3 regions of the Bradyrhizobium sp. Unk1 genome follow, and region 1 is predicted to be linked to each of the others. Evidence: riboswitches for the same ligand, from Rfam matches in the RefSeq annotation. Region 1 holds a riboswitch; each other region holds the start of a gene.

Evidence for each region. A riboswitch is a leader RNA that binds a small molecule or an ion and turns the genes downstream of it on or off. The one in region 1 is predicted to bind cobalamin.
Region 2: another riboswitch for cobalamin. It lies ahead of AC5ZFO_RS43735 (TonB-dependent receptor); the one in region 1 lies ahead of AC5ZFO_RS01190 (DUF1636 family protein).
Region 3: another riboswitch for cobalamin. It lies ahead of AC5ZFO_RS46115 (ribonucleoside-diphosphate reductase subunit alpha); the one in region 1 lies ahead of AC5ZFO_RS01190 (DUF1636 family protein).

The regions. Positions count from the first base shown of each region.
Region 1 is NZ_JCAMOP010000001.1:276,086-280,436, reverse strand. Features, by position in the region: gene AC5ZFO_RS01200 (cobyric acid synthase) at 1-574, opposite strand, end outside; gene cobO (cob(I)yrinic acid a,c-diamide adenosyltransferase) at 580-1,215, opposite strand; cobalamin riboswitch at 1,256-1,477, shown strand; gene AC5ZFO_RS01190 (DUF1636 family protein) at 1,574-1,948, shown strand; gene cobW (cobalamin biosynthesis protein CobW) at 1,945-2,994, shown strand; gene cobN (cobaltochelatase subunit CobN) at 2,994-4,351, shown strand, end outside.
Region 2 is NZ_JCAMOP010000065.1:8,997-13,347, reverse strand. Features, by position in the region: gene AC5ZFO_RS43735 (TonB-dependent receptor) at 1-1,982, opposite strand, end outside; cobalamin riboswitch at 2,147-2,354, opposite strand; gene AC5ZFO_RS43730 (hypothetical protein) at 2,585-2,950, shown strand; gene AC5ZFO_RS43725 (FixH family protein) at 3,053-3,445, shown strand; gene AC5ZFO_RS43720 (efflux RND transporter periplasmic adaptor subunit) at 3,530-4,351, shown strand, end outside.
Region 3 is NZ_JCAMOP010000091.1:5,261-9,611, forward strand. Features, by position in the region: gene AC5ZFO_RS46115 (ribonucleoside-diphosphate reductase subunit alpha) at 1-1,611, opposite strand, end outside; cobalamin riboswitch at 1,718-1,932, opposite strand; partial or broken gene AC5ZFO_RS46120 (hypothetical protein) at 1,953-2,194, opposite strand; gene AC5ZFO_RS46125 (GNAT family N-acetyltransferase) at 2,606-3,016, shown strand; gene AC5ZFO_RS46130 (DUF3302 domain-containing protein) at 3,253-3,438, opposite strand; gene AC5ZFO_RS46135 (outer membrane protein) at 3,598-4,351, opposite strand, start outside.

The sequences.
Region 1 (4,351 bases):
CCTCGATCATCGCGGCATCGTCGGGGTCGATCACCGTCTTGATGCCGACGAGCTGGGCGATGACGCCGCCACGGTCGATGTCGCCGACCAGCACGACCGGCACGTCGGCCTTGCGCGCAAAGCCCATATTGGCGATGTCGGCCTTGCGCAGGTTCACTTCGGCCGGGCTGCCGGCGCCTTCCACCAGCACCAGATCAGAGCGTGCCTTCAGCCGCTCGAAACTCTCCAGCACCGCGCCCATCAGCGAGGGCTTCATCGCCCCATATTCACGCGCCCGCGCGGTCGCGATGCGCTTTCCCTGGACGATGATTTGTGCGCCGACGTCGGTCTCCGGCTTCAGCAGCACCGGGTTCATGTCGGTGTGCGGCTCGACGCCGGCGGCCAGCGCCTGAAGCGCCTGCGCGCGACCGATCTCGCCGCCGTCGACAGTGACGGCCGCGTTGTTCGACATGTTCTGCGGCTTGAAGGGCAGCACGCGCAGGCCGCGCCGCGTGAAGGCGCGGGCGAGGCCGGCGACGATGAGCGATTTGCCCACGTCCGAGCCGGCCCCCTGGATCATCAATGCGCGCGCCATCGAATTCAGAACTCGACGCCGGCCTGGGCCTTGATGCCGGAGCGGAAGGGGTGCTTGACCAGCGTCATCTCGGTGACGAGATCGGCGATCTCGATCAGCTCGTCCTTGGCGTTGCGCCCGGTGAGCACGACATGCGTCATCGGCGGCTTCTGCGTTTTCAGGAACTCGACGACCTCGGCGATGTCGAGATAGTCGTAGCGCAGCGCGATGTTGATCTCGTCGAGCACGACCATGCGCAGATTGGAATCTGATATCAGCTCCTTGGCCTTCGCCCAGCCGGCCTGCGCTGCGGCGATGTCGCGGGCGCGGTCCTGCGTCTCCCAGGTGAAACCTTCGCCCATCGCATGGAACTGGCAGAGCTCGCCGAAATGGCCGGTGAGCAGGCGCCGCTCGCCGGTGTCCCAGGCGCCCTTGATGAACTGCACGACCGCGCAGGGGAAGCCATGGGCGACACAGCGGACGATCATGCCGAAGGCGGAGGAGGACTTGCCCTTGCCGGCGCCGGTGTGGACGATGATGAGGCCCTTCTCGCCGCTCTTGGTCGCCATGATCTTGTCGCGGGCGACCTTGATTTTCGCCATTTTCGCGGCGTGGCGGGCGTCGGTTTCCTCGGCCGTTTGGGTATCCGGTTCAGGCGTCATCGGACCTGGTCCTTCGGCTTGACAAGAGGCGGCCGGGGGCAAATGGTGGCCCGGCGTTGGTTCCTGTCCTATGACAGGCGAAGAGGGAATGCGATAGGGTCCGAATCGACAAGATTCGGGTCCAAACTGCAGCCGCCCCCGCGACCGTGACCGGAGAGATGCCCGAAGCCACTGATCCCCCAGGGGATCGGGAAGGCGGGGATCGAAGGGCCAAAAGCCCTGCTCCGCAAGCCGGGAGACCTGCCAGCGCGGACGAGTTTTGGACCGGCGGACGGGGTGTTCCGCGACGGGGAAACGGACCTTCGGGGGAATGGTCCGTGTGCCTCTTCGCCTCCCGCTGTTTATCCTGGAAGAGGCGATGACCGTCACACTTCACGTCTGTATTACCTGCCGTGCCGGCCAGACGCTCGACGAGGGTGAGACGACGCCCGGCAAGCGCCTGCATGGTGCGATCCTCGACGCCGGCGTGCCCGAGGGCGTCAATGTGGTTCCCGTCGAATGCCTGTCGGCATGCAGCCAGGGCTGCTCGGTTGCGCTCAGCGCGCCCGGCCGCTGGTCCTATGTCTATGGCCGTCTGTCAGAGGCCCATGCGAGCGACGTGGTCGCGGGTGCTGCGGCCTATGCCGCCGCGCCCGATGGCCTCGTGCCCTGGCGCAGCCGTCCCGAAATCTTCCGCAAGCAGTCGCTTGCCCGCATTCCCCCCATTGCCGTGTTGCCGGAGGCCGCCGAATGAACTCGCTCGCAAAAGTCCCTGTGACGGTGGTCACGGGTTTTCTCGGCTCCGGCAAGACCACGCTGATCCAGCATCTGCTCGCAAACCCTGACGGCAAGAAGCTCGCCGTGCTCGTCAACGAGTTCGGCAGCGAAGGTGTCGACGGCGAGATCCTGAAATCCTGCGCCGATGCGAATTGCCCGGAGGAGAACATCGTCGAGCTCGCCAATGGCTGCATCTGCTGCACCGTTGCGGACGATTTCATTCCAACCATGGAAAAGCTCCTGGCGCGGCCGGTGCGGCCCGATCACATCCTGATCGAGACCTCGGGGCTTGCGTTGCCGAAGCCACTCCTGAAGGCGTTCGACTGGCCGGAGATCCGTTCGCGCATCACGGTCGACGGCGTGATCGCGCTGGCCGATGCCGAGGCTGTTGCCGCCGGCCGTTTTGCGCCGGACCCGGCTGCGGTGGAGGCGCAGCGCGCCGCGGATGAAAATCTCGATCACGAGACGCCGCTGTCGGAAGTGTTCGAGGACCAGATCGCCTGCGCCGACATCGTGCTGCTGACCAAGGCCGATCTTGCGGGCGCGGCAGGGATCGAAGCCGCCAAGGCCGCCATCACCGCCGAGATGCCGCGCCGGGTGCCGATGCTATCCGTCACCGATGGCGCGATCGATGCGCGTGTCATCCTCGGCCTCGGCGCTGCCGCAGAGAACGATCTCGCCGCGCGCCCCTCGCATCACGACGGCGAGGAGGATCACGAGCACGACGATTTCGCCTCCGTCGTGATCGATCTTCCGGAGGTCAGCGACATCGACGCACTGGTCGCGTCGGTGCAGCGTCTTTCGCGCGAGCAGAACGTGCTGCGCGTCAAGGGCTATATCGCGGTTGCGGGCAAGCCGATGCGCCTGTTGCTGCAAGCGGTCGGCGAACGCGTGCGCCACCAGTTCGACAAGCCCTGGGGCGCAGGTCACAGGCAGTCAAAGCTCGTCGTGATCGGCGAGCACGGCGATATCGACGAGGCCGCGATCAAGGCAGGACTTGGTCTCTTGGGATCTGGTATCTGATGCACGTCGTCTTCCGCGAGAGCCGCGGTCTCGAGGAGACCGCGACGCCAAGGGACATCGGCCAGGACCCGGCCGATCTCGTGGTGCTCTCGTATTCGGATTCCGACCTTGCCGCGTTCGCGGCCGGCTGGCTGCGCGGCCGCAACAGCCTGCCGTCGCTGCGGCTCGCCAATCTCGCAGAGCTGCGTCATCCGTTGTCGGTCGACACCTATATCGAGCGCACGCTGTCGCAGGCACGCGGCATCCTGGTGCGCCTGATCGGCGGTGAATCCTATTGGCAGTACGGGCTCGCGGCCCTGCAGCAGCTCGCGAAGGACCGCAACATCGTGCTGGCCGTGCTGCCGGCCGACGGCCGCGACGATTCGCGGCTCGATGGCTACTCGACCCTTCCGGTTTCGACGCTGCGCCGGCTCAAGGTGCTCTGCGACACCGGCGGTCCCGTTGCAGCCCAAGCCGCGATCGCGCAGCTCGCGCTGGCCTCGGGCCTCTACGCAGGCCCGGTCGTCGGCGAGATGAACGTGCCTGAGATGGGCTTTTACGATCCCGCGCGCGGCGTCATTGCTGCGCCGATGGCAGGCGAGGGAAAGCCGCTCGCGCTCGTCACCTTCTATCGTTCCTATCTCACCGCCGCGGATACCGGGCCGGTCGATGCTCTGATCGCAGCGCTGCGCGAGCGCGGCTTTGACGCATATGGCGTGTTCGTCACCTCGCTGAAGGGCGCGGGTGTCGCGGATTGGCTGCGGACGTATTTCGCGACGAATCCTCCGGCCGCGATCGTCAACGCGACGGCGTTCTCGGCGATGGGCGACGATGGCACGACACCGTTCGATGCGGCATCGTGTCCCGTCTTCCAGGTCGCGCTCTCATCGGCACGTCGCGAGGACTGGGCGGAATCGCTGCGCGGCCTGTCGCCCGGCGATCTCGCGATGCATGTGGTGCTGCCGGAGGTCGACGGCCGCCTGTTCGCGGGCGTCGTGAGCTTCAAATCGGCCGCGGAGCGCGATCCCGATCTGCAATTTTCGCATTTGGCACACCGGCCGGATGAGGAGCGCGTCAAGGCCGTCGCCGCGCGGGTCGCGGCCTGGCGGCGCCTCGCGGAGACGCCAGCCGCCGGGAAGCGGGTGGCGCTCGTGCTCTCGAACTACCCGGGCCGTCCGCATCAGATCGCGCATGCGGTTGGTCTCGATGCGCTGGCGTCGGTCGAGGCGCTGTTGTCCGATCTGACGGAGGCCGGCTTCGATGTCGCGCCGGTTCAGGCGCTCGGCGAGACGCTGCTCAAGCAGAACTTGACTTGGGGCGTCGCCGATTACCGCGCCGCGCTCTCGCGTCTCCCGCAAGTCTTGCAGGATGATCTCGC
Region 2 (4,351 bases), on a different contig from region 1:
GACTGCACGAAGGCGACGTTGCCCCATAGTTTCAGGCCGGCGACCGGATTGACCGCGGCGGCAATCTCGACGCCCTTGGAGGCCATCTTGCCGGCGACGTTGAAGAGGATGCCGCTTTCCGGGACGTAGACGTTCTTGCGCTCGATGTCGAAGGCCGAGAACGTGGCCTCCGCGCGCTTGTCGGCCGACAGCAGCTTCACGCCGGTCTCGTAGGTCCGCGACGTCGTGAGCAGCAGCGGCGTCGTGGGCCTGAGGATGAAGATGTTCGCCACCGTCGGGTCGGCTGCCGTCGCGTACTGGCTGTAAAGCATCACGCCGGGCGCGATGTCCCAGGTGTAGCCGATGCGTCCGGTGACCGGATTGAACGTCTTCGAGAAAGGATAGTTGGCTTTCAGAAGGCCATTCTCGTCGAAGCGGGTCCGCGACAGCTCGATATTCTCAAAACGGATGCCGCCGATCAGCGCGAAGGTCGAGGTCAGCTTGAGCCGGTCCTCGAACGACAGCGAGGCGGTGTCGAGATGGGTGTAGATTTTCTCGTCGGCGCGTGGGCCATAGAACCCCCGATCCGGGTTGAGGAGGTCGACGTAGTCATTGAAGAACAGCGTGTCCTGCGAGACGTTGAACTGGTTGCTGCTCGCCGCCACGGTGGCGACGAAGCGATTGTCCATTCCGCCGACGTTGGAATTGACGGTGAGGTCGGTGATGTTGCCGTAGAGCCGCTGCGCGTGATCGAGCGCCAGGCGCTCGCGGTAGATGCTCTGCGCGCCTGCGAAATTGCCTACGGTCTGGTCAAACGACGAGATCTCGTTGTTGAACCAGTGCCGGTGGGCGTCATAGCCATAGACCTGGCTTTTCAGCGAGATGTTGTTGGTGATGTCCCATTGAAAGCCGCTGCGCAGCCAGAGCTCGTTGGCGCCGCTGTGATTGTCGAGCACATTGTAGTTCGTGGTCAGCGTGCGCGCGTCGATGGTGACCGGGACCGGCGTGCCGCCGCCGAGGTAATAGTTGCTCCAGAGGCCGGACACGATGCCGTACGTCGGCACGATGCCCGGCGCGTTCGCCGGCACGAGCGGCGTTCCCCAGTAGAAGCGGTCGTTGTCCTGCCTGTATTCGGTCGCGCCCCAGATCTTCAGGTTCTCGTTGACGCGATAGTTCAGCTGGCCCGATACGTTGCTGAGCTTCGAATAGGTGTCGTCGATAAAGCCCTTGTTGTTGAAATGGCTGATGTCGAAGCGGTAGTCGAGGCCGTTGATCAGCGTGCTGCCGCCCGATCCGTAACCGGCGCGATAGCCGTTGAAGGAATCGTAGGAGGTGAAGGCGTCGTTGACGATTGGTCCGGTGTGCGGCGCCTTGTTCACGTAGTTGATGGCGCCGCCGGTCGCACCGAGGCCCGCCACCAGCGAGTCCGGTCCCTTGATGATCTCGACCTGCTGGAGGCCAGCCACGTCCATGGGACGGCCGGTCATGGTCGACGGCCCGATCGGGATGCCGTTGTAGAGCGTGGAGATCTGGTCGCCGGAAAAGCCACGCATCGAGAAGATGGCGGGCGCGCCGGGCGCATCGCCGCCGGTGACGCCGACTGCAGCCTTGGCGATGTCGGTCGTGGTCCGGATGCCCAGGTCCTGCATCGTCTGATGACTGATGACCTCGACGGTCGCCGGCATCTCGCGCGCCGTGATCCCGAGCCGGGAGCCGACGTCGGTGACGGCGGCCGTGTTCAGCGGCGTCTGCACCGGGCCGCTCGGAGCTTGCGTGGCCGGAACGGCGACAGCAGGGGCGCCACGATTGCGTCCCGCGGCGCGCCGGGCCGCGCGCTGCTTCTGAGTGCCGGGGCTGACGGCAGGAGCCTGTCGCGGCGCAGGCGGCGACACGATCACCGGGCCGACCTCCCTGGAGCGGTTGTCCTCCGCCGCGCTTTGCGCGAGCGCCGCGGACGATAAGGACACCGACGCGAGCAGAGTAATCAGGAAAGCATGCGACAACGCTGGCCTCGCGCCAGCACGGAAATGAAGATCTTGCACGACAACGCTCTGCGGCGACGCAAACAAACCGTCACCGCGGTTGCCTTAGTCATCCACCTTCGCCCCAGGCGGCGGATGCACCGGCTACTTGTCCGACATCAGGGCACCCCGCCCAATGCGTTCGCGCGTGACCATGGCTGGCAGCAGGTTTCCTGGCTCGCGGGTCATCGCCTTCGACCGCCTTCCCAGAGGCCCAAACGGGGCTCCAGTGGTTCGTTTGGTCGTCGACTATCCGCCTACAGTTGCGGGGGCAGCCGCGGAATTGCCCACTGAGGTGGACGCACCGCATTCCCTTGAAGAGTCCTTGCGGACACTACCGATCACGAAACTGGCATCCGGGGGTGAGCGCGTCAACATCCGCGCGGGCTGTTGGACGGGCCGGTTGGTCGATGGTGGCCTTGTGTTGCTGTTTTGCACGATAGTCCGAAGGACCGCGTCGAAACGTCCAACCGGCCTCCGGACGAGCCTGGGTAACGTACCCTTGACCACGATCAATGACTGCCTTTGGTGTCCGAATATGCTACTGAGGCCGTGTTCCGGCCCGACAAGGCAAGTCGATATTGATGCAGTTCGTCCGTACCATCCTGGCAGTCGCCATCGCCATATCTCTGGCGATGCTGCCGGTCGGCGCGTCCGCGGCGAACCTCGCAATGTCGTCGGACGGCATGCAGACGGCCATGCACATGAGCGGCGACGCCGACATGTCGATGGACGAGTGTTGTCCCGACATGAAGGGAACGGGCTCCCATAGCGACGGCTACAAGTGCGGGATGGGTTTCTGCTGCGTTGGCGGGATCATCGCGCTCGGTGATGTCCGGCCCGTGGCGTTCGAACGTCTCGCCGTCATGGCCAGCACGATGGTTATTCCCCCGGATCAGGTCGTTTCCTTCCGCGGCGGCAGTCCTCCTTTCCGACCTCCTCGAATCTGATCTCGCAAAGCCCGAGACGCGAGCGGCATGCCTGCTCGCGACGACGACTGACGTGCGCGCTTCACGCGCCACGGCGAAAGATCAATTCATGAGGACAGGACAATGCTTTCCAAAATCAGCACCGCGGCTCTCGCCGCCACCCTTTCGCTTGCCGCTTCCACCGCGATGGCGGGCGCGGGCGACTACGCCTTCGAGCCCGTCACTCCGCAGATGAAGAAGGGCGAAGACGTCACGCTCGCCGTTCGCCTGACGAACAAGCAGACCGGCAAGCCGATACCGGATGCGGTCATCTTCAAGACCCGCCTCGACATGGCCCCGGACGGGATGGCCGAGATGGAATCGGCGGTCGCGCCGCTGCCGTCCAGGGAGCCGGGTGTGTACGCCTTCAAGACGGACCTGCCGATGGCCGGCCGCTACCAGATGACGCTGTCCGTGAAGGTGCAGGGCGAACCGGAGACCGTCACCGGCAAGGTGATCGTCACGGCGATCAAGTGAGCGTTCGGGCGCTGCCCGGCGGCGCCCGACATTCCCCTTTTTCCTTCACACGGACGCGCGCTCCCGGGCGCGCGGATACACGACATGAAAACGCTGCGTCTCCTGACGGCTCTTGCGCTGGGCGGTGGCCTGGTCCTGGCCGGTTACTACTGGCATTCGAACGGTGCGGGCTGGCTCGCCGAGGCCGACATGACGTCGGCTGCGGCTGCCGCGGAGCGAACGCCGCTCTACTACCGCGATCCAAGTGGTGCACCGCTCTGGTCTGCGGGTCCGAAGAAGGACGACCGCGCGCGGGACTATCTGCCGGTCTACGACGACGATGGAGCGGCCGTCGCGCCGGCGCTGCCGAAGGCGCAGGCGGCTTCGCCGCGAAAAATCCTTTACTACCGCAATCCCATGGGGCTGCCCGATACGTCGACCGTCCCAAAGAAGGATCCGATGGGGATGGACTATGTCGCCGTTTACGAAGGCGACGACACCGACGACGGCACCGTGAAGCTGTCGCCCGGCAAGATCCAGCGCGCGGGCGTGAAGTCCGAGCCCGTCGCGCGGCGCTCGATCCGGGTCTCGGTGAAGGCGCCCGGCACGATCCAGCTCGATGAACGCCGCGTGTCGGTGATCGCGATGCGCGCCGAAAGCTTCGTGCAGAAGGTTGCCGACGTGACCACCGGCACGCGCGTGAAGGCCGGCCAGCCGCTGATGGAAATCTACAGTTCGGCCGTGGCGTCCGCGGCTGCGGAATATCTCGCGACGATCACCTCCAAGACGGTCGGCGGTGTCGAGATGTACGGTCGCGGCTCGCGACAGCGGCTGGTCAATCTCGACGTTCCCGAGTCCGTCATCGCGGAGATGGACAAGACGCACACCGCGCCCGTCGCCATACGCTGGTCTGCGCCGCGCGACGGG
Region 3 (4,351 bases), on a different contig from region 1:
GGCGACCGCCCCCTCGTGCGCGATGATCGACTGCCAGGTCGCCGAGGTGTCGGTGCCCTTGGCGGCCAGCACCTTGGCGAGATGCGGATTACGCACCGAGATGGCGCCGGATAGCGTCTTGTGGGTGTAGATGTTGGCCGGGATTGGCTCGGTGCAGGCGCTGGTGCCGCCGCAGATGATGCTTATCGAGGCGGTCGGCGCGATCGCCATCTTGTGGCTGAAGCGCGCCATCACGCCGCGTTCCAGGGCATCCGGGCACGGGCCACGCTCGCGAGCGAGCGCCACGGATGCCGCGTCGGCATCGCGACGGATTTGTCGGAACATGTTCAGATTGAACGACTTGGCCAGGACACTCTCCATCGGAATGCCCTTGGCCTGGAGAAACGAGTGGAAGCCCATGACGCCGAGGCCAACGGAGCGTTCGCGCAGGGCGGCGTAGCGGGCACGCTTCATGCCGTCCGGCGCCACTGTGATGAAGTGGGTGAGCACGTTGTCGAGGAGGCGCATGACGTCCTCGATGAAGCCGGGCTCCTTATTCCACTGGTCCCAGGTCTCGAGGTTGAGCGACGGCAGGCAGCACACCGCGGTGCGCTCCTCGTCGCGATGATCGATGCCGGTCGGCAGCGTAATCTCGCTGCACAGGTTGGAGGTCGAGACCTTGAGGCCGAGCTCGCGCTGGTGCTTGGGGAGCGCGCGGTTCACGGTGTCGATGAACAAGAGATAAGGCTCGCCCGTCTGCAGCCGGTTCTCAAGGATACGTTGCCACAGCTGGCGGGCATCGATCTCGCGGACGACCTCGTTAGTCTTCGGGCTGCGGAGAGCGAACGTGGTGCCGGCACCCACGGCACGCATGAACTCGTCGGTGACGTTGATGCCGTGATGTAGGTTGAGGCTCTTGCGGTTGAAGTCGCCGGACGCCTTGCGGATCTCGAGGAACTCCTCGATCTCGGGATGGTGGATATCGAGATAGACCGCCGCCGAGCCGCGCCGCAACGAGCCCTGGCTGATCGCCAGCGTCAGGCCGTCCATGACGTGGATGAACGGGATGATGCCCGAGGTGACGCCGCCCCTCACTTTCTCGCCGATCGAGCGAACATTCCCCCAGTAGGTGCCGATGCCGCCGCCGTTGGAGGCAAGCCAGACGTTCTCGTTCCAGGTGCCGACGATGCCTTCGAGCGAGTCCGACACCGAGTTAAGGAAGCACGAGATCGGCAGGCCGCGCGGGGGGGCGCCGTTGGAGAGCACCGGTGTGGCCGGCATGAACCACAGTCGAGACATCCCATCATACAGACGTTGGGCATGCGCAACATCGTCCGCGAAGGCGCAAGACACCCGGGCGAACATGTCCTGGAGGCTTTCGCCGGCGAGCAGATAACGGTCGGTCAGCGTCAGCTTGCCGAACGACGTCAGCAGGTTGTCGCGCGACCGATCGAGCGTGAGGTCAGACGGCCTTGGCGATGGCGCGAGGGGCCTTGGCAGCGGAGCCGGCGATGGCGGCGGCTGCACAAGACACAGTTCAGGCGTGGTAGGCTTGGCCTGCGCTGGGAGCGGCCGCACACTCGGCATCTCGATGAGATGACCATGCTGATCGAAATCGTAAGACGGCGACATCGGCAACCCCGCGATGTTTGAGGCTGGGGGGCCGTGCGGACGACTTGCGAGGAGACCGGGCAAATATCACCAGTTGCAAGCAACCCACCGGGGCACCCCGCCCGAGGACGTTCGTTCTGTCGCGGCAGGTCTCCTGGCTCGCGGGTCGCTGCGGCTGTCGGCCTTCCCAGCGCTGTCGCGCCAGTGACCATGATGACAACCGCTCGCCGCTTACAGTTGCGGGGGCAGCCTCGGAATAGCCGTTGCCGGCGCACTGGGTTCCCTCTTAGCTTCCATCCTACGAGATGCGGGAATGGAAGACCCGTGACGGGCTACATATAGGCGCCGCTCGCGGAGATTCGTCAAGGCGGCACCGTCAAGTTAACGAATTGGAGCAGCCCCAAGGTCGAGGTTCGGCGAGCGCTTGTCGTGGAGATCTCGCGCCAAGTCGCAAAGGCTCGCTCGCGCGAAGCACGACGGAAGTCGGCAGTGACGGCTCCGAGAGAGAGGATGTGGAAAAGGTTCGCGACCTGATCATGAACTGACAGAAAAGTTGAGCCTGACGGGACGATTTGAAACGCTTCATGATCCGATCGCGTCGCCTGTCACCCTTCCGGCGTTCGTGGTCTGGACTATCCCTTCACCCGGCGATGTCCGCTGTAGGTGCTTCCCGTCGAGTCTCTACTCCTCCCCCCTGGCAGGGGCTTGGCTCGGGATTGGCAATGAAGGTTTCCGCGACTTTGAGCAGTTCTGCTCCTCTTTCCCCAAGGGCCTCGAATCGGCCCATCTATACGGCGCATACGACCTCGGGACAAAAGGACTAGAGTCTGTTCCGCTCACGGATTGAGCAGCCGAGCGTCAGGGCGTGTACTGTTGCCCGCCAGCATTTGATGCTAGTGAACAGCGGTTAATAAATCACTGAAAGTGCATTGCATGCCTTGGCGAGCAATGGAGTGCGAAGATCTTCCATCTGTGAACGCGATCGTAGATCGCGTTCACCTCAATTACCCTGAGGATGAGGCCGTATTCTCGGAGCGGCTTCGGCTTTACCCCGCCGGATGCTTCGTGCTTGAGCGCGAGGCGATTGGTGCTGCTGGCTATATTTCATCCATCCTTGGCACTTCAAAAGCCACCCGCTCTCAATGTCCTTCTAAAATCCGTACCCGACGCCGCATCCACATATTATATCCACGATATCGCGCTATTGCCCGAGGCGCGGTCTGGCGGCGCAGCGTCCGAGGTTGTGCGCAAGCTGATTAGCCACGCTAGGCGCGCGCACCTTCCAAACGTTTCCCTGGTTGCTGTGAACGGCTCAACGAGGTTCTGGGAGAGGAATAGCTTCCAGACGCTGGAAGACCCGCAAGTGAACGAGAAGCTTGCTAGCTACGACGAGCAGGCCAAGTATATGGTTCATCGCTTCTCATGATATTTCTGTAGCGGCTGTTAGAACACTACCAACAAGTCGCATTGGGTTTGGGCATAGCCGCCCCAGAGACCGCGTTGCGCACTACGATGACCGAGCCCCGGGATGAGGAGACCGAGCAAGGCCGGCAGGCTGACCAGGGAAGGCGAAAGCTTCCAGAATACGTTGAACCGCAGCGATCTTGAAGAGGAATAGCAAGAGCAGCCGCACAACGAAAGTGTTGATGATCGGGACGCCCATCACGAGGCTCCCGTATTTCGAGGAGCCGGCACCTCGACATAGGCCCAGATGAAGGCGAGTGGGCAGAGGGCAAAGCCGAAGAACAAGGTAATCCAGCCCGCGGCGATCACCGCCTGAGCATAGGGATGGTTGCGCGTCTTTGCGATGTGCCCTCGTGCTTCACCTGAAGGAGGAAGAAAAATCAAGACTGCGAGACCAGCGCATCGTCTCCGCCTATTCCGATCCTTACGTAGTTTCTGGAAATGATCTAAAACAATGATTGCTAGCTTGAGATACGAGCAGCGCGCCAAGATTATCCGGCTGCCCGTCCCCCGTGTGAAGGAACGCTTCCGTTCTGGCGAAGATCAATATGTCGTGGCGACCGGGCCACCCCAGCGGTAGTTCACGCGGACCAAACCGATATCGACGTCCTGACCGATACGGGCAGTCCCCGCAAAAGCGCCCACCGGAACACCTACGATTCCTGTTGAAAAGAAGAAGTCTACGTCCCGATGCCCCATGAACAGGTGGTCGTACTCAACGCCGATGGACCAGTTCGGAGCGAAGCCAAATTCAAGGCCCGCTCCTACCGTGCCGCCCCAACGGGTTTCGCTGCCGTTGTCGATGGTCAGCCCAGTCGCAAAATCGGAGACCCGGTATTTGTCGCGGACAACCGCCGCGCCACCCTTCACATAAAGCAGCACGTTATTCCAGGCATAGCCGACTTGCCCCGTGAACAGGCCGAATGCATCAAGCTTGGATTCATCCTGGACGCCTGCAAAAGCAAGGTTCGCGTTGGAGCCCTTGAAATCGGCCCAATTGCCCTGCGCCTCCAGGCCGAACACCGAGTTCGCTATTTGCCAGCGATAGCCGATTTGACCGCCGACCGTGCCTCCCGTCGCATTATGGCACCCCATGGCAAAGGGCGGAGCGACGATCACGCCGCCGGCATTGAGCAGGTCCCAGCACTGATGCGCGGAGCCGCCGCCGCCATTGATGCCGATGTAGAAGCCGCTCCAATCATAGATTGGAATGACCGCCGGGGGCGCTTTGACGTAGGGTCGCGCGGCCAGATCAGCGGCAGAGGCAGGAGCGGCTAGTGCGATGAAGGCTACCGTG